Regions from separate parts of the Paenibacillus sp. QJM3NY_38 genome, predicted to be linked through region 1. Evidence: riboswitches for the same ligand, from Rfam matches in the RefSeq annotation. Region 1 holds a riboswitch; each other region holds the start of a gene.
The links. Region 1 has a riboswitch for cyclic di-AMP ahead of AC0VZ8_RS02360 (hypothetical protein). Riboswitches for the same ligand answer to the same signal wherever they lie in the genome.
Positions count from the first base shown of each region.

Region 2: linked by a shared signal. The riboswitch ahead of AC0VZ8_RS00495 (C40 family peptidase) and the one ahead of AC0VZ8_RS02360 (hypothetical protein) in region 1 are both predicted to bind cyclic di-AMP.
Region 3: linked by a shared signal. The riboswitch ahead of AC0VZ8_RS17990 (universal stress protein) and the one ahead of AC0VZ8_RS02360 (hypothetical protein) in region 1 are both predicted to bind cyclic di-AMP.
Region 4: linked by a shared signal. The riboswitch ahead of ehuB (ectoine/hydroxyectoine ABC transporter substrate-binding protein EhuB) and the one ahead of AC0VZ8_RS02360 (hypothetical protein) in region 1 are both predicted to bind cyclic di-AMP.

Region 1 covers NZ_CM149665.1:522,554-529,710, forward strand. The annotation lists gene pruA (L-glutamate gamma-semialdehyde dehydrogenase) at 1-640, opposite strand, end outside; gene AC0VZ8_RS02350 (proline dehydrogenase family protein) at 841-1,761, shown strand; gene AC0VZ8_RS02355 (hypothetical protein) at 1,822-2,283, opposite strand; cyclic di-AMP (ydaO/yuaA leader) riboswitch at 2,416-2,589, opposite strand; cyclic di-AMP (ydaO/yuaA leader) riboswitch at 3,127-3,295, shown strand; gene AC0VZ8_RS02360 (hypothetical protein) at 3,430-3,840, shown strand; gene AC0VZ8_RS02365 (potassium-transporting ATPase subunit F) at 3,992-4,069, shown strand; gene kdpA (potassium-transporting ATPase subunit KdpA) at 4,100-5,779, shown strand; gene kdpB (potassium-transporting ATPase subunit KdpB) at 5,801-7,157, shown strand, end outside.
Region 2 covers NZ_CM149665.1:98,864-106,020, forward strand. The annotation lists gene motB (flagellar motor protein MotB) at 1-124, opposite strand, end outside; gene motA (flagellar motor stator protein MotA) at 108-908, opposite strand; gene AC0VZ8_RS00470 (hypothetical protein) at 1,100-1,393, shown strand; gene AC0VZ8_RS00475 (4a-hydroxytetrahydrobiopterin dehydratase) at 1,502-1,816, shown strand; gene AC0VZ8_RS00480 (c-type cytochrome) at 1,918-2,274, opposite strand; gene AC0VZ8_RS00485 (GNAT family N-acetyltransferase) at 2,436-2,936, opposite strand; gene AC0VZ8_RS00490 (C40 family peptidase) at 3,077-3,550, opposite strand; gene AC0VZ8_RS00495 (C40 family peptidase) at 3,998-4,471, opposite strand; cyclic di-AMP (ydaO/yuaA leader) riboswitch at 4,475-4,614, opposite strand; gene AC0VZ8_RS00500 (hypothetical protein) at 4,963-5,790, opposite strand; gene AC0VZ8_RS00505 (M1 family metallopeptidase) at 5,802-7,157, opposite strand, start outside.
Region 3 covers NZ_CM149665.1:3,909,045-3,916,201, forward strand. The annotation lists gene AC0VZ8_RS17955 (choice-of-anchor Q domain-containing protein) at 1-41, opposite strand, end outside; gene trxA (thioredoxin) at 217-531, opposite strand; gene AC0VZ8_RS17965 (class I SAM-dependent methyltransferase) at 545-1,435, opposite strand; gene AC0VZ8_RS17970 (hypothetical protein) at 1,882-2,607, opposite strand; gene AC0VZ8_RS17975 (fluoroquinolone export ABC transporter permease subunit) at 2,594-3,316, opposite strand; gene AC0VZ8_RS17980 (ABC transporter ATP-binding protein) at 3,313-4,167, opposite strand; gene AC0VZ8_RS17985 (TetR/AcrR family transcriptional regulator) at 4,164-4,796, opposite strand; cyclic di-AMP (ydaO/yuaA leader) riboswitch at 4,972-5,120, shown strand; gene AC0VZ8_RS17990 (universal stress protein) at 5,230-5,913, shown strand; gene AC0VZ8_RS17995 (TrkH family potassium uptake protein) at 5,992-7,157, shown strand, end outside.
Region 4 covers NZ_CM149665.1:6,412,526-6,419,682, reverse strand. The annotation lists gene AC0VZ8_RS29840 (flavin reductase family protein) at 1-247, shown strand, start outside; gene AC0VZ8_RS29835 (SDR family NAD(P)-dependent oxidoreductase) at 435-1,178, shown strand; gene AC0VZ8_RS29830 (exosporium glycoprotein BclB-related protein) at 1,236-2,000, opposite strand; cyclic di-AMP (ydaO/yuaA leader) riboswitch at 2,615-2,760, shown strand; gene ehuB (ectoine/hydroxyectoine ABC transporter substrate-binding protein EhuB) at 3,137-3,970, shown strand; gene ehuC (ectoine/hydroxyectoine ABC transporter permease subunit EhuC) at 3,972-4,625, shown strand; gene ehuD (ectoine/hydroxyectoine ABC transporter permease subunit EhuD) at 4,628-5,290, shown strand; gene ehuA (ectoine/hydroxyectoine ABC transporter ATP-binding protein EhuA) at 5,305-6,162, shown strand; gene ectA (diaminobutyrate acetyltransferase) at 6,188-6,700, shown strand; gene ectB (diaminobutyrate--2-oxoglutarate transaminase) at 6,717-7,157, shown strand, end outside.

The DNA of each region.
Region 1 (7,157 bases):
CAATGACCGGGGTGGTGCTCGCCGGCTTCAGTACAACGGTGTTGCCGGAAACGATGGCCGCCGTGGTCATGCCGGCCATAATCGCGAGCGGGAAGTTCCACGGCGGAATGACGATGCCGACGCCAAGCGGGATGTAATAGAGATGATTCTCTTCCTCTTCGTGAACCGTCAGCGGCTGGGGAGCGCTCAGGCGCTGCATTTCGCGTGCATAGAATTCCATGAAATCGATCGCCTCGGCCGTATCCGCGTCGGCTTCGGCACGCGTCTTGCCGGCTTCGAGAGTCATGAGCGCGGAGAACTCGAGCTTGCGCCTCCGCATGATCGCCGCTGCCTTGAACAGATAGCGTGCCCGTTCGCTCGGGTCGGTGTGCTTCCACGTCTCAAAGGTACGCGCTGCCGTCTGGATGGCTTGTTCGGCAAGCTCGGTATCCGCCTGGGACACGACGCCGATGACTTGGCGTTTGCGCGCCGGATTGACCGAATTTGCGGTGCGCTCCGTATGGATTTTGGCACCGCCGATGACCAGGGGGTACGATTGGCCAAGCTCGGCTTCGACCCCGGATAACGCCGCATCGTATAACTTGTTGTTCCACTCGTTGTTGAAGTCCATAAATGGTTCGTTCCGAAAAGATGCTCGCATGGGTGGCCCCTCCTTAACATGATATGATTCGAAGCTTAAGGTCTATGGTCCAGCTGCTGAATGCGTCATGGTGGGGTGTTTAGGATCTTCTGGTGAAAAGCTCTATGTAAGATATGTATGTCTTCCTGCATGCCGTCATGATTTTTGCATATGAGTTAGATAGAGTGCATTTTGGTTTACCTTGCAAAGGGGGCGCGCGCATGGACGGAACCGAGCTTTACCGTAAAGTGATCCTCACGGTGTCCGGCAATAAACTCGTGAAGTGGTTGTCGATCAAGTACGGCCGGAAATTGGCGGGCCGATTCATAGCCGGCGATACCTTGGATGAGGCGCTGGATGAAATTGAGAGGCTGAACGAGAAGGGCATTCTCGTCACGCTGGATCATTTGGGGGAGGGTATCCGGACGCTGGATGAAGCGGCCGGGTATCGGGAGGAGTATTTGAAGCTCGTGGAAGGGATTGCCCAGCGGGGAGTGAAATCGAACGTATCGCTGAAACCGACGCAGATGGGCTTGGCACTGGACCCCGAGAAGGCGTACGAGAACATCAAAATGGTAGCGAAAAAGGCGAAAGAGCACCGCAATTTCGTTCGCCTGGATATGGAGGATTCGCCGTACACCCAGGCGACGATTGATATGACGCTACGGCTCCATAAGGAAGGGCTGACCAACGTGGGGACCGTGATGCAGGCCTACTTGTTCCGTACGGAGGAGGACGTCAAGAATTTAATGCATGCCGGTGTTAATCTGCGGCTCGTGAAGGGGGCGTACAAAGAGCCGGGAACCATCGCCTTTCAGCAGAAGCGGGAGGTTATGGACAACTATAAAAAATTGATCAAAATGCATTTTGATCAGGGAGCCTACGTCGCGATTGCTTCGCACGATGACAACATCATCGACTGGGTGAAGGTGTTTGCCGAGCAGAGCCGTATAGGCAAACAGGAATTTGAGTTTCAGATGCTGTACGGGCTGCGGATGAACGATCAGGCTGCGCTTGCGCAGGACGGCTACCGCATCCGGTGTTATATGCCTTACGGAACGATGTGGTATCCGTATTTTACCCGGCGGCTGGCGGAGAAGCCGGCCAACCTGATAATGGTGCTCAAAAATATGTTCAAGTGAGCGGGGGGAAACAACCAATTGCAATGGAAGCGAGAACGGTAGCTCTTTCTAGCTGCTGTCCTAGAAGGAATAATACGCCTCCGAGCATTCCATCAAGAAGGAACGCTCCAGTGTCAGGCTGCCTAACCGCTTACGGGTGGTGTGCTGTTGCAGATTGGCCTCCAGATCGGCGAGGGCCGATACGGCGAGCTGCATTCGTGCGGATCCCCACTGCTGCTTCTGGGCATAGCGAACGGCCTCGGTCACGGGCATACCTTTGAGCCTCGTAAAGACGGATGCCCAGCGGACCAGATCCGCGAATTCTCTTGTGCTTGGCAGCGCATATTCGGCATACCCGGCCGCGTCTTTGCAGCTGATTTTGAACAACCCGCAGTTCCAATCTCGATTGCTCCAGGGGATAAAGCGTTCAGCCGAGCCCCGGTCGAAACGAAAGATCTCCATATGGCGGATGAGCTCTGCATTTAATGCAGGCGATGCGGTTTCGATGACGGGTGCTAGTGCAGCCTCAATGAATTTCGTCATGATCTACGCTCCTTTATAGGAATGTTATATGCACGGCAAAAAGGCCCGGTGAGCAGAGTAACCCCGCTCTCCAGGCCTATTTATCGTTAGAGGCCCTGCTACAGCGGCCGCTTCGCTTAAGGCTCGGGTGGTGTTCTCTCTCAAAGCGCGCCTACGAGGTTAGCTGACGGATTCGGGCTTGAGAGCACCCTACCGCGACGCCTGATCATCAGGCCTGCGGATTCACCCCATTCACCAACAGAAGCTCCGTTGGCGGTTTTGGTTCCCCCGTCTCCCGATCCGTCGGGAGCTCAGCGTATAACGAATGTTTCGAATAGATGGATGAATCATACGCCGGAGGACTCTAAAAGTAAATGGCCATATGGGACGGATACATTCCGAAAATCGATGAAAACCGTATAAGAAAACGTGTACATTCAGTCGTGTCATCGATTATCATGGCAAAATCTCGGTATCTCGATAGATTACGATAAATGCAAGAAAACAAGAGAAATACATAGTATAGAGAAGAATTCAAGAGATAATGGAGCGAAACCGGTCAGATCCTGTTTGACATAACGCTACATGTGTTTTTGCTCACATTTACTTCCTGCAAGGCCGGACGTATGATACGAACTATGAATTGACGGACATCGGCGGCAGGCATACAGGCAGCCGTTCCATGAAGACCTAAGGCTGTGTGAGAGCTGCCGGGCTCTTGATGGATCGAATCTCAGGCGAGGGCACCATGGGCCTTCGCTGGAAATGCAGGATGATGCGACTCTCACCGCTCGAACCTGATGCTGTGCTGTTTTGCCGGACCTGGATGTTAGTCAATGGCTAATAGAATAACATGCTACTCGTTTTTAATTTTCGCTGAGTCCTTGAATGGAAAAGGAACGGGGGAACCAGTCGGGAGATGAACTTGATCTCTCAGGGGTGAATCCCATGGACAAGATAACGGTCTATGGGTAGGGCGACTCTCACGCCCGAATCCGTCAGCTAACCTCGTAAGCGTATCGAGAGAGGCAACGATTGTCGTGGACTTGGGCCACGGTGTATTTCACCGTGTTCTGATGAAGAAGCCTGCGGGAAGAGTTCTTCTCTTTCCCCAGGCTTCTTTGTTGTTGTCTTCTCTTTCTGAATTTCTTAGGAGGAGAACAAAAGATGGAGAAACCGCAGGAGTTTATCCTGGTATCCGCGCCGAACAAGGCCGGGGAAGAATTTATCCGCCAGCTGATCTATATGCGCATTTCGTTTGCGGCCATAGCCAACAACCGGGTTGAGCAGGAGAGGCTGCGAGAACTAGGCTGCACCAACATGATTCTTATCGATACAAGGGATGAACAAACCTGGATCATTCCCGAGTTTCCCGTCAGCAAGGTGTATTTGTTCGAGAGCAGCTTGAACCTGTGCTGCCGCTATTTACGGATCTGCCGGACATGGACGACGGAGTCGATTTATGTGATTACCCATTCCAGCAATCCGCGATTGATATACAAGGGACTGGGTGCCGATGTGGTGCTTCATACGAACCATCATCAGGTATCCTTCCTGATTTCATCCATCGTCAGCTAAGCGTCTTGGCTGATGTGACCATGAGGTTTTAGGAGGTTATATTCATGCAGGATTTATATATGGTGCTTATCTTGGGAGGAACCTACGGACTGCTCATGCTGTTTATGTCCTGGTGCGGACGAGTCATTTCGGAACCGGAGGGGGATTAGTCGTGATAATCATTTTAATATGCACGCTCTTTATTTTTCTATATTTGATTTACGCGCTGATTCACCCTGAAAAATTCTAGGGAGACAGCTGAAGGAGGAAGGCATTCGTCATGGGCATTTTACAAATTGCCATCGTTATACTCGTTCTGGTGCTGCTGGTAAAGCCGCTCGGAACTTATCTATATCAGGTGTTTCGCAATGAGGGGAATGGAACAGATAAATGGTTCTCCTGGTTGGAGAAACCGATCCTCGCACTGATTGGGTTGAAAGAACGCAAAGGGATGACATGGAAAGGGTATGCCATTAGCTTTGTGTTAACGAATATCGTGCTGGTTGCGGCGGGGTATTTGATCCTGCGGATACAAAGAGTATTGCCCTTCAACCCGAACGGCATCGGCCATATGGAACCGACCTTGTCGTTCAATACGATCATCAGCTTTATGACGAATACGAATCTCCAGCATTACAGCGGGGAGTCGGGATTATCCTATATGGCCCAGATGGCCGTCATTACGATGATGATGTTCACGTCCGCGGCGACCGGGCTGTGCGTGGCGATTGCGTTTATCCGGGCGGTGACCAGCAAGGGCACGACCGTCGGCAACTTTTTTGAGGACTTCGTTAAGGCACATACCCGGGTATTCATCCCGGCCGCATTTATCATTGCGATGGTACTGGTTGCGCTGCAGGTGCCGCAGACTTTGCAGCCTACGCTCAGCGTCACGACGCTTCAAGGAAGCGAGCAGCAAATCGCTGTGGGACCGGTGGCTGCGCTCGAATCGATCAAGCATCTGGGCACCAATGGGGGCGGGTTTATGGGGGCCAACTCGGCGCATCCGTTCGAGAACCCGTCCCCGCTGACCAATGTGATCGAGATTCTGTGCATGTGGAGCCTCGGGGCGGCGCTTCCTTACACATTTGGTCTGTTCGCGAAGAGCCGCAAGCAGGGCTGGATTATTTTCTCGGTGATGATGACCTTGTTTATCGGATTCCTGTCGCTGAACTATGCGGCTGAAACGAACGGCAATCCGGCGCTGAATCGGCTGGGCATTGATACCTCCCAAGGCAGCATGGAGGGCAAGGAGGTCCGGTTCGGGATCGCCCAATCCTCCCTGTTCACCACGGTGACGACCGCGGCCACGACCGGGTCGGTCAACAACATGCATGATACGCTCACGCCGCTTGGCGGGATTACGCCGCTGTCCCTGATGATGCTGAACTCCGTTTTTGGCGGAAAAGGCGTCGGGCTGATGAACATGCTCATGTATGCAATATTGGCAGTGTTCCTGGCCGGTCTTATGGTTGGCCGAACACCCGAATTTCTAGGGAGGAAAATAGAGGCGCGGGAGATGAAGCTGATTGCGGTTGTTATCCTGGTGCATCCATTGATCATTCTGGCTCCGACCGCACTTGCGCTGATGACGGATGCAGGGCAGGCGGGCATTACCAATGCGGGCTTTCATGGCATCTCGCAGGTATTGTACGAATACACGTCTTCCGCGGCCAATAACGGTTCCGGATTTGAAGGTCTGTCGGATAACACGCCGTTCTGGAACATTACAACCGGACTGGTCATGCTATTCGGGCGTTACATTTCGATGATTGCCTTGCTGGCAGTGGGCGGCTCGTTGATGCGGAAGCAATGGGTTCCCGAGACGCTCGGGACGTTCCGGACAGATAATAAGCTGTTTGCCGGCATTCTGATCGCGGTGGTTCTGATTATCGGTGCATTGACCTTCCTGCCAGTACTTGTGCTCGGTCCGATTGCTGAGCATCTGACGATCCGTTAATAGAAAAGGTGGCCTATTTCCATGAATAATACGAGAAAAAAAGCGATGTCCAAAGAGATGGTCCGTCAGGCGCTGAGGGACAGCTTCACGAAGCTGAATCCCGTCCTGATGATGAGAAATCCGGTCATGTTTGTTGTGGAAGCCGGGACTCTGGTTGTTCTGTTGATGACGTTATTTCCATCCTATTTCGGGACAGAGGGCAATACCGGATTTAATGTGACGGTGTTTGTCATTCTGCTGTTGACGCTGCTGTTTGCAAACTTCGCAGAGGCGCTTGCCGAAGGACGCGGAAAGGCGCAGGCCGATTCCCTTAAGCAGTCGAAGCAGGAAATGACGGCACATAAAGTGATGGAGAACGGAGGGGTACAATCCGTGCCGTCCACGGATCTTCGCAAAGGAGATATCGTGATCGTCACGCAGGGCGAGATGATTCCCGGGGACGGGGAAGTCATTGCGGGCCTTGCGTCCGTTGACGAATCGGCGATTACCGGCGAGTCCGCCCCCGTCATTAAAGAAGCGGGCGGCGATTTCAGCTCGGTCACCGGGGGGACGCGGGTTGTCAGCGATACGATCCGCGTCCGGATTACGAGCGATCCCGGGGAATCGTTTATCGACCGGATGATCTCGCTTGTTGAAGGAGCCTCTCGCCAGAAGACGCCGAATGAAATTGCGCTGAATACGCTGTTGATCGTCTTAACGCTGATATTCCTGATCGTTGTCGTTACGCTTGCTCCGATTGCGAAGTATCTTGGCATCGAGCTGTCCGTTCCAGTGCTGATCTCGCTGCTGGTATGTCTCATCCCGACCACGATCGGGGGATTGCTGTCGGCGATCGGGATTGCCGGCATGGACCGGGTGACGCAGTTCAATGTGCTGGCGATGTCGGGCAAGGCGGTGGAGGCTGCCGGTGACATCAATACGATGATTCTGGATAAGACGGGTACCATTACGTTCGGGAACCGGATGGCCAGCCAGTTGATTGCCGTCGGCGGCGAATCGCACGCATCGCTTTCGCAATGGGCAGGCGTGAGCTCGCTGCTGGATGAAACGCCGGAAGGACGTTCCGTGCTGGAACTGCTGAAGCAGGAAGGTCTCGAAGCAGATTCAAGCATGACGGCTGAGGCGGAATTCATCGAATTTAAGGCAGAGACCCGGATGAGTGGGATGGACCTCAAGGATGGGCGAAAAGTCCGCAAGGGTGCGGTGGATGCCGTCAAGGCTTGGGTGTTGTCGCAAGGAGGCTCCATCCCTTCGGATTTGACGGCAAACGCTGACGCCATCGCGACAGAGGGCGGAACCCCGCTCGCTGTTGCCGTGGATAACCGCATCTATGGTCTAATCTACTTGAAGGATACCGTGAAGCCGGGGATGAAGGAAC
Region 2 (7,157 bases), 420 kb from region 1:
TCGCGCTCATGGCGTATAGCACCAGGAACAGGGCCAGAAGCAAGGTCAGTAGGTCTGCGTAAGGAAGAAGCCAGGATTCGTCGGCATGCTCCTCATGCGGCTCGTGCCTAGTCTTTTTGCTCACTAGCACCAGCCTCCCTCTCGCTGAGCTCAGCCCGTTCGGACGGTGTCAGGAACACGGAGAGCTTTTGATTGATTGCAATGGTGGATACACCGGATTGAATAGACAGCAGGCCTTCTACCATCATCAGGCGGATTTCAACCTCGCGTTTGGATAGACGCTTGAGTTTATTCGCAATCGGGTGACAGATAACATAACCGGTGAAGATACCGAGCAGGGTAGCAATAAACGCAGCCCCGATAGCATGAGCGAGTTCGCCCATATCTTCCATGTGGGACAGTGCAGCGATCAAACCGATAACGGCTCCGAGTACCCCGAGGGAAGGTGCATACATGCCGGCCTGCGAGAAGATCAATGAACCGGAACGATGGCGCTCCTCGGTGGCATTAATATCTTCCATTAAAACGTCACGTACGAATTCCTGATCGTTGCCGTCGATGATCATGCGCATCCCATTACGCAGGAAGCTGTCATCGATTTCATCAACTTTGGTTTCCAGAGCCAGAAGTCCTTCACGGCGTGTGATCGAAGCCCATTCCATAAACAGCTTGATCATGTCCGTCTTGTCCATCAAATTCTGTTTCATGAAGGTCATTTTGACCAGCTTCGGAACCTTTTTCAGCTCGGATAGCGGAAATCCGATGAATAAAGTTGCTGCCGTACCGCCAAGAATGATTAGATAGGCTGCCGGGTTATACAAAGCGAGAAGGGAGGCACCTTTAAGAATCATGCCCACCAGTACCGCGACGATACCGAGGATTAAGCCTATAATTGTTGAAATTTCCATACCACACCTCATCCGTGAGAAATAAAATAACGAATCCATTCGTCAGAACGGCTCTCATGGAGAACCGGGCCCCTTATGTGGGGCGTTATCCTATTTATCGTCAGGTCGGGCTTTTTTTTTTAGTTGTAATTTCCGGTATAATGGAAGGAAGGGAAATGAAGCTAAGTACGGCAAGGAAAGGAGTGATTAAGATGGGCGTTAAACACGGAAGGGATTATGGCGAAATTCTGGCAGAACTGACCGAGGCGGTTGGGCGAATTTCTGACAGCTATGTCTTCTTTGAAATGGAAGCTGAGGATTGGGGCAATTTGGGCGAAGCCGAGCAAAATGAGGTTCATGAGGCGCTGGCAGAGGATTTGTTCTATGCGCTGGGCACAGAGCCGGTGATTAATGTTGGCAGCGGCGTGGTCATGCATGATCAGACGAACCATCGAATACATATTTTGATTGGTGAAGAAGAGTTGGCTTTTGTGGCCCTTGTGTAATCACTCCAGTTATCAACAGATACAGGGCAGAATAGAATAGATGACAGATAGCCCATATTACGGTTAGTCGGCTTTAAGATAGGTTTTTTTCGGGGAGGAAGATAAAAGATGCTTTATACGCAGCAAGAAGTAGAGGCTCATCTGGAAAAGCTTGAGGGTTGGGAATTTGAACAAGGGAGATGGATTGTACGAAAGTATACCTTCTCCTCCTTCATGAAGGGAATCGCTTTTGTTGATGAAGTGGCAGCTATTTCGGAAGCTTTCGGACATCACCCCTACATCACCATAGATTATAAAGTCGTTACACTTCGTCTCACTTCTTGGGACGACGGTGGCATTACGGCTGTGGATATTAAGGAAGCGCAGCAGTTTAACGAAGCCTATGAGAAGAGTCGTTCGAAGGATGGCAAGGCGGGACAATAGAAGGGGAGACCATTAGTCCCTTTAGAGGTCCCGAATATGTAAAAAACACGCTTGCAACGGGAACAACTCCAGGTGCAAGCGTGTTTTGCGTATAAGCTGATTTATTTTTTCTCAGCAAGGTACAGCGCGATGTTTGCGATTTCTTCAGGTTTAAGTTGGTCTTTAAAGGAAGGCATTCCCTTACGACCTTTGGTTACAACGTTGAAGATCGCGTCCGCATCCATGTGTCCGCCTACTTGATTCAAAGCCGGCCCAGCGCCGCCTTGAAGTTGGTCGCCGTGACAGCTAATGCAGCTTGCTTTCAGTGTGGCTTCCGCTGCGGCTGCATCGAGAGTCACTTCCGGCATGGTCGGCTTCTCTTCCTGAGCTACCTGTTCCTTACCTGGGAGCGTAAACATCAGCGCGATAGCTAACGCACATGCGACGAAGAACAATCCGCTCATGATCCATTTTTGCATCGTCATATCGTCCCTTCTATGTATACTGCACTTTTGCACTTGTCTCCATTATAAACCAACATCCATAGACAGCATAGCCAGTTGTGACAAAAAAAGCAACTATACGGCGCAGCTTCATAAAAAGTACACAAAATTGTGCTTTTTCATATAGACAAAGATTACTATTCCTCATTTGTCGGGGGCTCATACACCATACAGTGGAAAAGGGCGTTGCCCGTTGGCGTAAGCCGCTCATACGTATCGGTGATGTGAAAGCCTGCCCTTTGATAAGCGCGGATTGCTCGCTCATTCCAGGTCATTACCTCAAGGTCAATTTCGTCGGCAGGCCGCCTCCGTCTGGCTTCCCGGACAATCGTCTGCATAAATCGTTTACCCATTCCACGCCCGCACCAATCAGGACGCATGCCAAGTCCGATTCGTGTAACCTCATGCATCGGAAACAGCTGGGCAAATCCCCAGAGGGCCTCCCGCTCATCCAGAACCGAGATGTACTGTCTCTGGCGAATGTCCGGATCGCCAAACTCCACCTCAAGCCCTTTCATCTGCTCCCAGGGAAGAAAGCCATAGATATTATAGGGAGGAGGGTAGGCCCAAGCGCATATTTCTTCGGCGTGCTCTTCACGCATGACTACGGTGTGAAATGTAATCGGTGTGGCATCCATTTGCGAAGTCCTCCTATCGTCTGCATAAAATAATAATCATATTACGAACATCCAAGTCGCATCAAAAAAGCCCGCAAAAGAGAGGTAAGGGCTCCTTTAACGGGCAAGCATTATGTATAGGGAAGATTAGCCTCTACAGCTTAGGATGATTCACCGACCGACTCTTCATACTTATCATCGCTCATGATACGCTTTGCACCGACGTATCGCTGGTCGTAGTAATCCTCTGCCAGGCGGTTGATAACCACGCCGCGGTTGGAGGAAGCATGGGCGAATTTGCCATCGCCGACATAAATGCCGACGTGGGAGATGCCCTGGCCCGATGTGTTAAAGAACACCAAATCGCCAGCGCGCAGCTCCTTACGGGACACGCTTGTCCCCATGTCGAATTGAGAGCCGGATTGATGCGGGAGCTTTAGACCGAGTTTAGCGTAAACGTACATGGTGAAGCCGGAACAGTCAAATCCGCTCGTGGTTGTACCACCGTAGCTGTATCTTGTACCTAGAACCTTATCGATTTCCTGATCCAGCGCACCATCAGCAAACACGCTGCCAACGCCCAAAGTGAACAACAGCGTGATACTTAGGGCTGCTGTCGATAATGTTTTCTTCAGCATGGAAAGCTCCTTTTCGTTGCCGGGAGGCATAGCAATCTATATATTAAAGCACTTACATTAATGACAAAGTTGTTACTGCGTCCATTCTATCAGACAGCAAGCGAGATTGGCAATTATTTCTTGATGGATTTTGCTATTTTTCAATAGCATTAACTGTCGAAGCACCAAGGAAAATCAATATTTTTCCAAAATGGGTGTTTAATGACGAGAGAGAAGGGTAAATAAAGGATAGATGATGTGAAGACACGGCGAAGTGAAGTGGAACTGAAGTGAACTTGTATAATAAATTTCATTTTTTTTCGAAAAAGCGGGAACTTTTTTGCTGTGCTGAACGTTATAAAGGTATACGCACAATCAACAAAAGAAAAAAGCCGCTGGATGAGATCGGCACAATCTCATAAACCCAGGGCTTTCTTGTAAGAGTAAATCAATTAAGTTCCAACATTAATTGTAGTTCACAGCTACAGATTTGTACGTATTCTGACTCATAATTCTCTTAGCGCCTACATATCGGTTGGCGTAATAGCTCTGGCTCAGCGGACTGATAATGACACCGCGCGAAGATGAAGAATGAGCGAATTTGCCGCTCCCGACATAAATACCCACATGAGATACACCTCTACCGGATGTGTTGAAGAACACGAGATCGCCAGCTTTCAGTTTGCTCTTGGATACGGCCGTACCTACTTTGTATTGAGCTGCAGACGTACGGGGCAGGCTAAGACCAAGCTTCTTGTAAACATAGCTGGTGAATCCGGAGCAGTCAAATCCATTCGTTGTAGTTCCACCTGTTTTGTAAGAAACACCAATGGCTGGTTTGATTGCAGTATTTAATTTGGAATCGGCGAAAGCGCTTCCGGTCCCTAATGTGAGTGCGAGTGCGAGGCCTAGAGAAACAGCCGTTAACTTCTTTTTCAAAACAAAAGCTCCTTCCATTGCCTGCGAGGTTAGCTTAAGGGTTCGGTTGAAGGTCCCCTATGATCCCTCTCTTGCGAGATCAATTCACCCAAAACGGATCCCCCGCTTCCCATATCGTTATGGGAATTCGGCTCCTTAAAATGTTGATGAACCCATTCATTGACGTTTGACGTTCCAACATAGTTAGCGAATTACAACGTTCCTAACATAAAAGTTACAGTAAAGATGACAAAGTTGTTACTAACATATTCGTTATTTTAGCAGAGTATTAACAATTTGGCAAACGAGGAAACATTATTTTTAAACAAAAAAACCTGTCCCCATCTTAAGGGAACAGGTTTTTTTGTAATATGGCGTTCAGAAATTTGTAATATTAAGGATAAATGAACTCTTATTCTCTGTAAAATCTAGCGCGGGATAGAAACGTGTCGCTTCTGATTACAGCTTATTCGCGAGCGTGTTTCATTATTTTAGGTGCCAAATTGTAACCATTAAGGATGCTGTGAGGAGGAATCTCTCCACAAATGATATTGAGCGGACATTGCCCAAATTTGGAAAAGTCCATTCAGGAAATAAGAGGCCTGCTGAATAATTAAGCCGATCAACCCGGCCCAGAAGAGCGAGGCCGAGCTCAGGAGCAGCAGAATGACACAGGCGGATCCGCCGATGGTGATGGATAACAGCATTGCTGTGCCCAAGCGGCGGAAGAGCGCATGGATAGAGCTGATCATGCTGGATTCGCCGGTACGGCCAAATTGCATATAGAGCAATAACAGGCGGATCAGATAGGCGTACAAGAACCAGCCAGCTGCATAGGGCAGTGCATGAAGCAGCAGCACAGGCTCCTGAATTCCATTCAGCAGAATCGGGAGGATTTTGGGCAGAATCCAGTAACCGGGCGCGAAGGTGAGAATAAGCTCAACCAGATAGAATAGCGTTACGGGTTTCCACAGTTTCCGCATGCCAGTGAAGAAGAATAAACCGCGCTCGCCCTTGGCTTCCTGGTGAAGGTTGTAGAAGATGCCGGCCCGAATGAGCGGGGTGAGGATCATCCGGATCAGGAGCAAACCGGCCAGAAGCCATCCGTAGGTGTGTACTGTGCTGCTCAAGGACAGGCTCATCTCGCCCTCGTAGAAGAATAAAAGACGGCTGAGCTCGTTAGGGGCGGAATCCGGATATCGCATCAGAAGGGGGACTACCGCCGATTTTACGAGTCGGTACAGGCAATATCCCCACAGCAAACGGTATAAGAAGAGCAGAATCGAGACGTATAGCTGGTCTTTAACACTGATCCACCCTTGGCCTGCGTAACTTTTCATGTGCTCCCCCCTCACCATGATAGGCTGCCGAACAGCGTCTCCACAAGCTTGGTAATACTGAGATTCCAGCGTGTAACCACCTTCGGATCCATTCCTGCCTTCATATAGTTATTAATGTGTTTATTCTCTAGGACGATGGAGTACTTCGGATCAACCATGGCCCAGGCGAGCGGAGAGCTGTACTCCAGGGTGTAAGCAACTTTGCCGTTTTTGCCGCTCCAGGTTCGTTCCACCGTTTTGCCGTCCTCAAAGGCGAACACGATCGGCACATCGGTGATATCCCCGTCCTTGCTCGTAATCTGGACCGTGGACTCATACCGAGGATTTTCAGCCTTGCCTTTATTTTTGGTTTTGATCACGTCGATGGCGACATCCGCCATCTGGCTTCCATATACATATTGGTCAAAATACGACTGCCAGGACGTTTTGCTTACTTGCTCGACGACTTTCTGAAAGTCAGATGTGGTTGGATGCTTGAAGCGGTATTTCTGGGCATAGGTATGCATAATCTTACCCATCATCTGTGGACCGACCTGCCGTTCGATGCCTTGCAGCACCAGCTTGCCTCTCGTATAAACATTCAGTGCGTAGTTTTCGTGAGAGCTGTATTTCCAGGATTCCATCTTCAGCGGTGCAGGGGAAGTAATGGATGCTCCCTGAGCCGCCGTATTGGAGGTAATCTCGTATTCTTTTTCCATTACTCGTTCTTCTGCATAGGTTGCAAAGGCCTCGTCCAGCCACGCTTCCTCAAATTCGTTACTTGCGATCATTCCGTAAAAATATTGATGGGCGATCTCATGAATAACGGTCCGCTCCAGTTCATATCCCGGCGAATCGTTCTTGGCACCGAAGGCGGTGACCAGCGTCGGGTATTCCATGCCGCCTGCACCGTTGCCCGATTCCGGCGGAACGACGATGGACAACGTGGAATACGGATAGGTTCCGTACCATTTTCCAAACGAAGCGAGTGCCGACTTGGCGGCATCAAAGTAACGCTCCTTTAAGTCTTTATGGGCTGGATCGAGATACACCTTGATGCGGACGCCAGGTACGCCTGGTGCGGAGAATGCTTCTTCTGCCGTGACAAAGTTCGGCGATGCCGACCAGGCAAAATCATGTACGTCATCCGCGTAAAACTGATAAATTTTTTCCCCGTTTGATTTTTGGGCAGGCTTGGTAGGGAAACCGGTCGCGGCGACAATGTAATTTTCGGGCACTCGGATGCGAACGCTGTAAATGCCGAAGTTGGAATAGAATTCGGAGTTGCCGTGGTATTGATGAAGATTCCAGCCTTCCTCTGCTCTTCCGCGAAGACCGGCCGGTTCATAGACCGAAATTTTCGGAAACCATTGGCCAGCCATAATAAA
Region 3 (7,157 bases), 3.4 Mb from region 1:
ATGCTCAATCCCACCAGCAACGCCTTTACTAATTTCAACATCGTTCCTCATCTCCCATCTGTTCCTATTTATATTACATGGAGATCAATATTCGAGTCACTACGAATATGAAATAAGCCAAACAAGGCGTTTACAAAGCATGATTTTTTGGCATGCAAACTGAGATCCTTTTGAGATCTCCGTTCTATTCATTAAGACTTTTTTCATCTTGATTCTTTAATTGGAGGCAGTGCGTTGTTTCAAGACATGTTTCGGCAATATGCCTGCTTCTTTATATAGAAGCTTCCCATCTTTGAAAACAAGGGTGGTCGGTATGCTCATAATCTGAAATTGGGAAGACGTCGCCGGGTTTTCGTCTACATTTACTTTAACTACTTTAATGGAATCTTTTGCTTCCCTTTCAAATTCCTCAAGAACAGGTGCAAACATTCTGCACGGACCACACCAGGAAGCCCAAAAATTCACTACGGTTACTCCGTAGGTTTGGATCATCCCTTTAAAAGTAGAATCTGTTGCGTGTTGAATTGCCATCATCATCATCCCTTCAGATTTTTCTTGTGTACATGCTTAAATCCTGCATTCGAACCAGTACTTTGCCATAACGACCACTCTGTCGAATCGTTACTTTGCCGGACGGATACGCTTGCTCCAAATAGTCTGCAACCAATTTCCGATTCTGCTCATCTGTAGCCAGACCGTGACTGCGAAGCCAGTTCATCATTTCTTGTAACGCCGCTTCTCTTGTAACTTCCGTCGTTTTTGTTTCCCGTGTTATAAGAGACTCATAGGAATAGCCTTTGAGATACAGCAGATGAAGCAAATATCCGAACTCCAAGTGCTTCGATTGGAAGGGCTGACCGGTGATAAGCGGCCAGATTTCATTCACCAAACTGATTTCCATAGAGCCTGCCGGCATACTGATATAACAATAATCCCGGGCGCATTGTAGAATCTTTTCGACGCTATCCCAATCCAGAATGACCGGACACATCGAGACAAAAACCAGATCAAAGGCATTACTCCAGTCTCTGGCCAGCACGTCAATATCTTCAAAAGGTTCGGGCACAATCTTCACCTGGTCATCGGCGAATTTTGTGATATTTTCCTTCAGCAGTTCGATCAAGGGTAGAGAAGATTCGACGGCTGTTACACGGGCCCCCCGCTCTGCAAACGGCACCGAGAATACTCCCGAAGCGGCGCCGATGTCCAGCACAGACGCGTTGTTGAATTGAACTCCTTGTCCTTCAATCCAATTCATGATCCGTGTGGTCCGTTTTCTTCCCTCTTCATTAAACGATTGCTCATTGAAAGTCTTCGCCTTGTGATCAAAGGCACGGGTCGGGTCGGTTCCGGCCTTTTTCATCTTGTTCACAACACGTTCGCCATGTTCTTTCCAAGCCTTTTCCCAAATAGCCTCATTAAAAAAATCATTCATAACTTTCATCTCTCTTTCCGTTATAGTTTCTGGTTGCGGTTGTGAAACCCGTCGACGCCTCCAATGATCACCACATCGAAAGTTGGTTGATTCATTGGTTTTTGCATTAACGGATCTATATTATCCATAATTAAGATGCAAAACATGTATCCCTTCTTGTTTAGTATACGCTCACTTCCCGAATGTTCCTGAGCCTGCTGTACTTCTGGAGAACAGCATGTCCCCTCCCCTCTTCCTAGCTCTTCTTCTTAAGAATGCTATTATTATGGATGTATAATATCCATAATAAACGAGTTAACTTCAATATGCAATACCATTTTTAGCCGTAATTACTTCGGGGGCTGAATAGTATAACCGATTGTTAGACAATAGTAAAAAGCAGCCGATCATTCAGATCGGCTGCTTTCTGCTCAGACTTCAAAAGAACCTATACTTTGACAGCCCCATTAAGATTGTCTGTTGTTGAACACAGATACCATGAAAAATAAGTAGGCGGCATGTAACAGCAATCCGACCGAAAAGAAAACGATTGCCAACATAGGTTCATTCTGCGTGATCAGATAGGGCACTTTTGCAGGCCAATACGTTGGGAGCCAAGCGCCTAACACCTGCCAAGCTCCTGGAACGAAGTTGGCCACCACAGGTCCGGCTATGAACAGCCCTCCTATTTTAGATAAGGCTAATCCTTCTACCTTGTTCGCTGAGAAAGCGGCAAGGAACAACGAGAATATTGGAGCTTCCGATGCCAGCAACAGTAAAACACCCAATTGAGCCCAGTGAATATCCGATAAAGTCGAAAAAGACAGATATAGAATGGATAATACGGTGCATAACAAAAAAGGAAGCGTCACTCTATATAGCAAATAACCTTTACGCATTAGTGGGGTAACCGCATAATATGCAATCACATTCTCGTCGCGTTCATCGAGAATAAGGAGACCGGTGAGCATTCCTGTCAGCATGGGAATCGTAACAATCAATAGCGATGCCGCAAAGCCACTATACGGCTCCAAATGAAACGAATAGTTTACATCGAGCCAATTAACGGCAACCGGGAATCCAAACCTCGATAGAAACAGAAGTAGCAGCGGACCGAACATAGCTGCCATCAGAACGGGATCCTTCCACGCATGCCGTAGATCCATGATAATGAGGGCTCTATATCTCTCCATTAATGCCCCCTCCTTCACCTACGCGCATCAACACATGTCGGGTATAGGATCGCTGCGCCCAGATGTAAGCCACAAAGTTCCAAATCAACAAAATACATATGGAATATAGTACGCTGCCAATGGATAAGCCGTCACTGGGAGACACAATTAACCGGAGAGTTCCTTCGGTCGGAAGGACGAGAAACAGGTCTTCATGCCACAATTGAAGAAAACTAAACAATGGAAGGATGAATGGCAGCGCGTAAACCTGCACCATCAGAATAAAACTGTTAACCGTCCGTTGGCGTGCCGCCACGCCAATCGACAGCAAGGTCATGAAGGTTGATGTTAAGACAATACCAGCAGAAAAAGCAAGCGGATATTCCGGGAGACTGCCGGTCGCCATATGAATCACCCATCCTGCCGCAAGGGATAACACCGACAGAGACGCAGCCTTCGCCAGCAAATATTCCCGAATGTGTACCGGCGCTACAAACAACGGATCGTGGACGCCCTGGTCCCTCTCCAGCAGGACCATGCCGCCTGCCATGATAAGCCCCAGGGCTGCGGGATCGCTGAATGTCAACACAGTCGCTGTTGTCTCCTGGTAGGCCTCGGGTACGAATCGGAGCAGTATCCAATAACAGGTACAGACAAACACATAAACCCAATAGAATCCGTGGCGCCACTGGAAACGCAGATCGAATACAAATAAGCTTAGGCCCTTCATACAAGCTGCCTCCCCGTTACCTCAATAAAAATTTGTTCGAGCGACGCCTCTTGCGAATGAATGGTATCGAGGGGATAATCCTGTATCAGCTTAAGAAATTGGTTATTCTCACCGATGCCATCCAGAGAAAATACCGCCCCCGTTAATTCGCCATCCCTTCTGTATTCGACTCGGACCTCCTTTCTTCCCTTACGAAGTTTCAACTCTCTGGGTGAATCGATTAATTTGATTTCACCGTCGACGATAAAGGCTACCCGATCGCAAAGTTCTTCTGCCGCTTGCATATTATGGGTTGTTATTAGAACCGTCTTGCCGGCAGCCTTTTTCGCAAGTATCAATTCCTTCATTCGGTGGGCATTGACCGGGTCTAATCCGGATGTAGGCTCATCCAGAAATAGGATTTCTGGATCATGCTGTAACGCCCGACAGAAATTCAACCTCATCTTCATGCCCTTGGATAGCTGGGAAACCTTCATATTTGCGGCATCTGTTAGATCGACTTGCTGCAGCAGTTTCATGGGATCCTCCGTCTTCCCCTTGTAAAGGGAACGAAAGAGCTTTAAATTGTCGAGAACCGAAAATTTGCTGTAGAAGTTCGGGAATTCAAAAGCTACTCCGATTCGCTCATAATAATCGGGACCGGTATCCCTGATTTCATTGCCCATGACTTTTATACTTCCTTGATAACCTTTCAGGACGCCGATCAGCAGTTTTTGCGTCGTACTTTTACCAGCGCCGGACGGGCCGAGAAAGCCAAAGATTTCGCCAGGCGGGATGACAAAATCAAGTCCATGCAGGGTCGGCTCTTTCCGATTCGGATACGTGTAATGAAGCCCTCTTACTTCGATCACAACGCTCCATCTCCCTTCGGCGTATTAGACACCGCAAGCATACCGGCAGATAATAACTCGACTAGCAATTCGATCGTAGATGTAAATTGCTCCTCTCCAATCTCTTTTTGGTGCAGCGTAAGCAGTGCCAAGGATCTGATCATGCCCACGATGGATTCGGGTGCCGTACCAGGTAAAATGCCAGCCTTCTGCCAAGCCGTAATCACAGGCAAGAGCGCGTCTTGATCCTCCATAAAGTTACGCTCCAGCAAGTCTTTCGGCAATTTCCTGAACAACAGCTCCATCTCCCCGCGATCCATCATCTGCCGAAGCATCGGGCTCTCGTCCATCATCCTAAGTGAATATAAGAGAAACCGTTTAATGCTTTCCTTACTGCAGACCTCTTCAGGAGGGAATAAATCCAGAACGGCATTGCGAATTCGCTGCTCCTCCTCCAGAATCAGTTCATAATATAATTCCTCTTTCGATCCGAAAAACATGTAGAACGAGCCTTGGGCAATGCCGGCGGCCTTCGTCAGATCTTCAACACTCGTTTTGCGAAGGCCCGCCGTTTCGAAATGATGGCGTGCCTCCGTCAGCAGTTTTTGGCGTATCCATTCACGTTCTTCGTCCGAGAATTTTTTGGGCATGTTGCACTTCACATCCTTAATCAGGTTTGTGATTCTGTGAATAATTTTATTTTATATTCATAAAAGTACTCCCCAAAGTCCCGTTTGTCAATATATTTGATATGATGTTGTTTACTTATCGGTAACTGTTTACTTTCAGCATGTTTTAGCATAATATTTATTACGATAAATTTCATACGCATAAATGCTTAATCCTCTATGAGGAACGGGGGAACCAACAAAGCGACTAAGCTTTAGGGGTGAATTCTTTCTGGATAAGAAGGAACGGGGACTCTCAATCCCGAATCCGACAGCTAACCTCGTCAGCGTCTTGGGAGAGAACACTCTTACTACTTTGACTTGTCCATGATCCGTACAACCAAGGCCAGGAAGCAGAACTGTCTCTGCTTCCTGGCCTTTTTTGTTAACGCTGTAGTGCTTAGAAAAGAAAGGAATGATTATTCTGCTTAATAATGAAAAGATACTGGTATGCGTGTATTACGGACCAAACGGAGAACGCCTCATCCGTCGAGGCGGCGAATTAGCCAGACTTCTTCAGTGTCCCCTGTTTGTGTTGAGCGTTATACCCTTGCGTGAAGGTGAGTTAGATCAGGCACAAGAAAGGTATATGGCTGAGTGGCAAGTGAAATGCAACGAGTATGGGGCAACCTTCATTGTCAAAACGAATGAAGATCGCAAGGCTTCAGAAATCATAGCGGAAACCGCCAAGAATCATCAAATCACCCAACTAATCATCGGACAATCCGGTCAAACGCGATGGCAAGAAATTACGCGCGGTTCGTTTGTTAACGAGCTTTTAAACCAGATAGGCGAGACGGACTTACACATTGTAGCGGTTCAAAGGATGGATGATCCAATAGCTGACACCCATGAACGGGGAATTCGAGTCACTGTGTTCAGAGAGGGTTCTCATTACCTGCTTGGCAGTAAGGAGTCCGGGGGCGATCCAATAGCCGAAGGTCTATTTTTCAAAGAGTTAAATACCGATTTTGACACCGGCGTGCTGAAAATAAAAACAGACCACGAGATCCAATATTTGAAAATAAGTCACGGAAAAGTAGTAGACTCGTCTTTTTTCCAAAACAGAAAATTCTTCGATAAACCCGGCGATCAATAAAGAATGGGGGTGGAACTTGTGAGAAGAACATTTATGAATGCAAACGATCGAAATACACAACATTCCGCTCCTGACACAATGGAGTTGTTTATCAACAAGCTTAAAAAAAATATGAGTCCCCCTCAACTCGTCATGCTTGTCTTTTTCACTTTAATATTAATCGGGACCGCATTGCTCGCGCTTCCCTACTCTTCCTCCACCGGGAGGTCAATTGGTCTGCTGGATGCTTTATTTACTGCCACCTCAGCAATCTGCGTAAACGGGCTCGTTGTCTTGGATACCGGTAGTGTTTTTTCGACTTTTGGACAAGTCATTATCATGATCTTGATTCAAATTGGCGGGCTCGGCTTTATGACCTTTGGCGTGATGGTTGCCATTGTTCTGGGGAAAAGGATTGGCTTGAAGCAACGAATGATTATTCAGCAAACCACGCATTCGACCTCGGCACAAGGTTTGGTTAAATTGTCCATGTATATGGTACTCATTGCATTCGCGTTTGAAGCATTAGCAACGATTGTCCTTACACTCCGCTGGCAACAGGACTTCGGGTGGGGACAGGCAGCTTATTACGCCCTTTTCCATTCCGTTTCGGCATTCAGCAATGCCGGATTCGCCCTGTGGTCTGACAGCCTAACCCCCTTTGTCGGCGATCCGATCGTCAATATTACGATTGTCCTGCTATTTATCATTGGAGGCCTCGGCTATATCGTCATTGTGGATGTATTTCAAAAGCGTTCATGGAAGAAGCTTTCGCTTCACTCCAAGGTTGTCCTAGTCGGAACAGGAACGCTGTCCCTGCTCGGTTTTCTATTTATTTACTTTTTGGAGAGCTGGAATCCATCAACCTTTGGCCAATTGAGCGAAAGCGAACAAGTGCTGGCTGCTTTTTTCCAAGGCATAACGCCTCGAAGCTCGGGGTTTAACACGATAGATATCGGCAGCATGCTGGCGGCTTCTCAGTTTTTCATTATTATTCTGATGTTCATCGGTGCTGCCTCCGGAGGAACAGGGGGCGGTATTAAGATCAATACGCTTGTTGTACTCATCCTAGCTACGATCCAAACCTTTCGCGGGGGTGGTCAAATCCATGCCTTCAAGCGCAAAATAGCAGGAGAAACCGTTATGCGCGCCTTGGCCGTTGTCATGAGTTCTTTGGTGGTCGTGCTGGGCGTTTCCCTGTTGCTGACCATCTCTGAAGGAATGCTAGAAGAACATTTCTTGGAAGTGTTGTTTGAAGCGACCTC
Region 4 (7,157 bases), 1.4 Mb from region 1:
GGTTCCCGGCGTTCTGGAATCCAAGATTCGTATGGAATGTGTACTGGAGCAGATCGTTACCTTGAATGGTGCGGATCAACTGCCTGCTGCCGATCTGCTGATTGCCCGCGTAGTCCGCTTTCATGTTTCGGAGGAGCTATACGAGCAAGGCCGGATTGACGCTGCCAAGTTGAAGCCTGTGAGCCGTATGGCGGGAAACATCTATTCTGCACTGGGAGAGATGTTTACGATCGAGCGGCCGGTATAACAACGGACGGGCGGATAAAAAGGTTAGGACGCAGCGAATATCAAGTTATGAATTCATATGCCGTCATTCGATACTACGTAGGTTTAAGAAAGAAAAGGGGCTTGTGGAATATCATGCCTGAAGTATGCAAACTCTACATGAATGTGGAGCTGATATGATGAATTCACAAAATAGGAGTGGTCGACAAATGAAGTTTGAATCCAAGGTTGTCATTGTGACGGGAGGCGCCAGCGGGATCGGCGAAGCAGCGGTAAGGCTTTTTGTGGAAGAGGGAGCCAAGGTTGTTATCGCGGATTATTCGGACCGGGGACAAGCAGTTTCCGATGAATTAAGAGGGGCAGGCTTTGAAACGCTGTTCGTTAAAACGGATGTAACCCAAGAACAGGAAGTTGCAAATATGGTGAAGCAGACGGTTGAGCATTTTGGCCGTGTCGATGTATTGTTCGCCAATGCAGGCATTGCTCATGATGCTCCTGCCGATCAGTTGTCGATGGACAACTGGCAAAGAACGATTGATATTAATCTGACAGGAGTGTTCCTGTGCGATAAATATGTAATCCAGCAAATGTTATCCCAAGGAACCGGAGGGGCGATCGTAAACTGCGGCTCAATCCATAGCCATGTCGGAAAAGCGGGCGTTACCGCCTATGCTTCCGCTAAGGGAGGCGTTAAGCTGTTAACCCAGTCGATGAGCGCAGATTATGCACCTAAAGGGATCCGGGTTAATGCCGTATGTCCGGGATATATCGATACTCCTCTTATTCAGGGAAGAACGGAAGCGATCACCCAGCACCTGGTTGGCCTTCATCCGATGGGCCGCTTGGGACAGCCGGAAGAAGTCGCTAAAGCCGTGTTGTTCCTCGCCAGTGAAGATGCGTCCTTCATTACAGGCACGAGCTTGCTGGTGGATGGCGGATATACAGCCGTGTAAATGAAGCAAAGCCCCGATATGAAAATCGGGGCTTTTTTTGCAGGTGGAAAACGAAACTTATATAATGCTGACACCAGCGCTGCCGTAACCTGCCACTGCAGTGACAAGTGTTGCGCCAGCTGCGGTTGCCGAGAATACCATTAACAGGCGTGTATTGGCCGGCACCGGAATAGCCAGGCCTTCTACGAAGCCATTGCTTACCGTACCGAGAGCGAGAACGCCCGTAAGAGGCGGAGCCAGCGTAACAAGAGCGCCTGGTATCGGTGCGAAAATGTTGCTTGTAGCCGGCGCACTGTACAGTTGTGCTGTAATTGTAACCGTAGTTCCCAGCAGGGAAAGCGCCACAGTAGTGCTAAAGGTAGCGGAGATGCCAGTGATGGTACCGGCACGTGGCGTGTTAAACGCCATGTTAAGCAGAGTTCCAGCAGCTCCAGTGAGGTCAATCGTACCGCCAGCCAGCGTAAACGTATTGGCCGAGTTACCAAATCCTACGAGACCAACGGATCCAACTAATCCGCCTAAAACGGTGGTCAGAGCAAGCGGTATGCCGGATGCGAATGGGATGATGGCTCCTCCTGCGGCTGCTCCTGTAGCCCCTGTTGCCCCAGTAGCTCCAGTAGCTCCAGTAGGTCCCGCAGGTCCGACAGGTCCAACAGGTCCGACAGGCCCGACTGGTCCAGCAGGTCCAGCAGGTCCTGCAATACCGGTTGTCGGTCCGGCAGGTCCCACAGGCCCGATAGGTCCGACCGGTCCAACCGGTCCGATCGGACCCTGAGGACCTACAGGTCCACGGATAGCTCTTGGGCATCGACGCTTTTTCATGCCACCGCCATGGCCTTTATGATCACCATGACCATGAGACGGGCAATGCTTTTTCTTCGCATGAATGACTTTTTTCTCTATTTTTTAAGAGCACACAATTTTCTCTTTCTAGAAGAACGTTCCAAATGAAGCACCTCCTTTAGATTTGTTCTATACTACGCAAATACTCTCGGTACGGCATGGGTTAATAGCGCATAAATGATAGATAAACACCTATAATTTCCAGAATGTACGCTAGCCCCGGAGGCATTCATCTATTGACGAATAGCAAAACTATAGGATGAATTTCGGATCTCCCTACGATATTCATAGGCTCTGTAACGCAGCGTTTCAAAAAAAAAATTTGCGCCGTAAATGTGTGGGGAAAGCTTTCACAATCCGAATGTAATTCATGGCATAAACGATCCACCACATGAATGAGTAAGGGAGGCATGTCAAATGCCTGCTATATAGCGAAAAATGAGGCTGGGATAAAATTCCTGTATCGTTGGGGAAGAGGCTTGAATGAGGCATTTTTCATGCTTGTCATAGGCCCTGGAAGAACGGCATTTCCGCCTCTGAATTTCCAGAAAAAGCGGTTAAAGGGGTTTGACTTTTCCTGAAGTTCCCTTTATCATGGACACACGCTTAGTTTCCGGCATACATTTTCCGGAAAGCGGGGGAACCAGTTTCACCAGGGGCGAGTCACTTGGAATCACGAGTGTAGGGTACCATCTTACCCGAGTCCGTCAGCTAACCTCGTCAGCAGTGGATGGGTCTTGCATACATAATGGATGTTCATAACAAAGGCCCTTAATTCTCTTTAGGGGCCTTTTCTCTATTTTTTGACCCCCTGCTGGCGGAGCTATGTCTAAATCCCCTGTTTGGTGGTCTTTTTGTATTCTGCTAAAGAGGAGGGGCAAGGCCTGCAAATGTTTAACCAAAAGCAATTAAATCGATCAGATGGCATTGGGTTTAAGCGTGGAATGAGATGGATGAATCATCTTCCCTGAAGGTCCGGCCCATGCAAGGTATCTGAATAGGTTAAATCCCAGTTAACATATGTGTTAACATGGGCAATTTCAACATGCCATTTTTAAGCATACCAAAGTCATAATGAAAGGTTGTGGAAAGTTTTGAAAAGAGTGGTTGTACTGATGTTGTCATTGATTATGGGGGTGTCGCTTGCGGCTTGCGGTGACAAAGGGAGTACATTGGAGCAAGCCATTGAGCAGGGGTATATCACCGTGGGATTTGCGAATGAGAAGCCTTATGCCTATAAAGAGGCCAACGGGGAGCTGACAGGAGAAGCGGTTGAAATTGCGAGGGTTATTCTGGAGCGGCTTGGCATCAAGGAAATGAGGGGAGAGCTTACGGAATTCGGATCGCTGGTTGCCGGACTGCAGGCCGAGCGGTTTGATCTAATTACCGCAGGCATGTTCATTAATCCGGATCGCTGCTCTGCCGTATTGTTTGCTAATCCGGAGTACAGCATCGGGGAAGCCATTGCGGTGAAGCAAGGGAATCCGCTGGGACTCGGAAGTTATGAGGATATTGCCAATCATGACCAAGCGAAGGTCGCCGTTATGACCGGTGCGGTCGAAATCGGCTATATGGAAAAGTCTGGCATTCCTGCGGACCGGATTGTGCAGGTCCCCGACCAGGCCTCGGCCATTAGCGCCCTTCAGGCAGACCGGGTGCATGCAATTACCATGACGGGGCCGTCCCTGCAGGCGATGCTGGATTCGGCCAGCGACGAGAGCATCGAACGCGTGGCTGATTTCGAACAGCCGGTCATCGACGGCGAAAGCGTTCGCGGTTATGGAGCTACGGCTTTCCGCCAAGCGGATACCGAGTTCCAGGAGGCTTATAATGCGGAGCTTCAAAAAATGAAGGAGTCGGGCGAGCTGCTGGAAATTTTGCAGAAGTTCGGGTTCACAGAAGAAGAGCTCCCGGGCGAGATGACGGCCGCTGCCCTTTGCGGGGAATAGCATGCCGAATTCGTGGATTGATTTTCTCCCTACGCTGCTGAAAGGGGCGGAGATCACGATTGTAGTTGCTTTCTTTTCAGCCATTCTTGCGGTCGTGATGTCCTTTGCAGCCGGGTTATGCCGACTGTCGAAGCTGTGGATCATTCGCACGTTGACAGCCGTGTACGTGGAAGTCTTTCGGGGGACCTCCTTGCTGGTGCAGCTGTTCTGGTTGTATTTCGCCCTTCCGTTCATCGGCGTCGAGCTTCCGAAAATGCTGGCTGCGATCCTCGCGATCGGGCTGAACTTCGGCGCATACGGCTCGGAAATCGTTCGCAGCGCCGTGTTGGCCGTTCCGAAAGGACAATGGGAAGCCGCTGTAGCGCTTAATCTGAAGCCTTGGCAAAGACTGTGGAATGTCATATTGCCTCAAGCGTCCCTGCGAATGCTTCCCCCCTTCGGGAATCAGCTTGTGGAGCTCATCAAATCCACCTCACTGGTTTATTTCATCACGATGGCGGATTTAACGTATCAGGCCATGGTGCTCCGCAATAATTACATCTCCTGGACGACCGAGATTCTGGTGCTGCTGCTCCTCATGTATTTTGTCATTGCTACGCTTGTTTCGCTGGCAGTTCGACTGCTGGAGCGTAAATGGACAGCGGGGAGGTTATAGTCATGTGGGATTGGAACTATGTATGGGATATCCTGCCCCAGCTCTTGAGTGCATTAAAAATGACGGTATGGGTGACGATCTGCGCTTTCGCGGTGGCATTGGTCATCGGCTTGCTGCTTGCTTTTGCAGCGCGGAGCCGATTTAAGGTGCTGTCATTAATAACCAAGGGAATGATCGAATTTATTCGCAATACACCGCTGCTGGTGCAGGTCTTCTTCCTGTATTACAGTCTGCCGCTTCTTACCGGAATTTCCATTCCGGCCTTCTATGCCGGGGTGATCGGTCTCGGGCTGCATTACAGCACATATCTGTCCGAGGTGTACCGATCCGGAATCGAGGGAGTGCCGAAGGGACAATGGGAGGCTGCCACAGCACTGAATTACACGAAAGCCCAAACCTGGCGAAGTATTATCCTGCCGCAAGCGGTGCCGCCGATCATTCCGGTACTGGGTAATTATTTGATTGTTATGTTTAAAGAGACGCCGATTCTATGCGCCATAACGCTTGTGGAGATGATGCTGACGGCCAAAAATATCGTGTCGCAGTCGTTTCGTGCATTTGAACCGTATACGATGGTCGGGATTCTGTTCCTGATCATCAGTTATATCGCCTCATTGCTTGTGCAAAGGCTGGAAAAACGCATGAATCTGCAGCGTGGAAAATAAAAGGAGGGAATCAATTGAATGCCGTTGTGATCGATGAGCAAGCGGAAGCGTCGAAGGTGCCGCAGCAGGAGGGAAATCCCGTTATCGCTACGGGTACAAAGCCGATTGTGAAATATACCGGCGTGACCAAGTCGTTTGGTGATCTACAGGTGCTTAAAGGCATCGATCTGGAGATGCAGCCTGGAGAAAAGGTGGCTGTGATCGGTCCGAGCGGATCGGGCAAAACAACGATGGGCCGGATGCTGATGACGCTGGAAGAACCCACCGAAGGAACCATTGAGGTTGATGGCGAGCTGCTCTGGCATATGGAAGAGAAAGGGAAGCTGGTTCGGGCCAATGAAAAGCATTTGCACCGGATGCGCTGCAATGTCGGCATGGTCTTCCAGCATTTCAATCTGTTCCCGCACATGAACGTGCTTCGCAATGTGACGGAGGCCCCGCGCAAAGTGCTGGGTTTATCCAAGGAGGAGGCGGAGGAGCGGGCCGTCTCCATGCTCAGTAAGGTCGGTTTGGCCGACAAATTGAAGATGTACCCGTCCAATCTGTCCGGGGGCCAGAAGCAGCGGGTTGCCATCGCCAGAGCACTGGTCATGCGGCCGAAGGTTATGGTTTTTGACGAGGTGACCTCGGCGCTTGATCCGGAGCTGGTCGGCGAAGTGCTGGAGGTGATCCGGGAAATCGCGGAGGAAGGCGAAATGGCCATGATGCTGATTACGCATGAGATGGATTTTGCGAAGGAAATAGCCGACCGCGTCATCTTCGGAGCCGAGGGAAGGATCGTTGAGCAGGGCACGCCGGAGGAGATATTCGATAATCCCCAGAGCGAGCGCCTGCAGAGCTTCCTGCAGCGATTCCGTTCCAACGGAAATTAGTTCTGGAAAGAGGTGATTGTATAGAATGGCTGTGGATACCGATACCGAAATTGTTTACCGAAGACCGAAAGCCCGGGATGGTACCCGGGTGTGGGAGCTTATACGCGACACCGGATCGCTTGATCTGAACTCCCCCTATTGCTACATGCTGCTTGGAGATTACTTCCATGATACCTGCATGATTGCCGAGCATGAAGGAGATATCATCGGTTTTATTTCCGCCTTCCGTTCTCCTCGCAATCCGGAGACGCTGTTCGTATGGCAAGTGGCCGTTGCTAATTCGCATCGGAGGCAAGGCGTTGCAAAGGCAATGCTGACAAATCTGATGAATCAGAAGGCATGCCATGGCGTCCGTTACATTGAAGCTACGGTATCGCCGAGTAACATGGCGTCCCGTCGTTTGTTTCTCGGTTATGCCGAGGAGAAATCCATTCCCAGCACCGTAACCGTAGGTTATGGAGCAGAGATGTTCCCCGATGGAACGTCCCATGAAGATGAGCCGTTATTCGTGATTGGCCCCTTTTTCAATGACATTTAAACAAATGGAGGGAACTATGGACAACCAAGTCATGGAGAAACCGAAGCTTACTGTGTTTAACAAGCTGGAATCGGAAGTAAGAAGTTATTGCCGGAGCTTTCAGACGGTTTTTGACAAGGCCCGAAATGCGAAGCTGTGGGATACGCAGGGTAATGAATACATTGATTTTTTTGCGGGAGCCGGGGCTTTGAATTACGGACATAACAATGAGAAGATTCGCGAGAAGGTAGTCGACTACATCCTGAAGGATGGCGTCACGCATAGCCTGGATATGGCTACGGGTGCGAAGGAAACGTTTCTGACCCGATTTCAGGAGGTCATCCTGAAGCCGCGCGGGTGGGATCATAAAGTGATGTTTCCCGGTCCGACCGGAACGAATGCCGTAGAGGCCGCGCTCAAAATCGCCCGTAAAGTGACAGGGCGCAGCACCGTTCTGTGCTTCACGAATGCCTTTCAT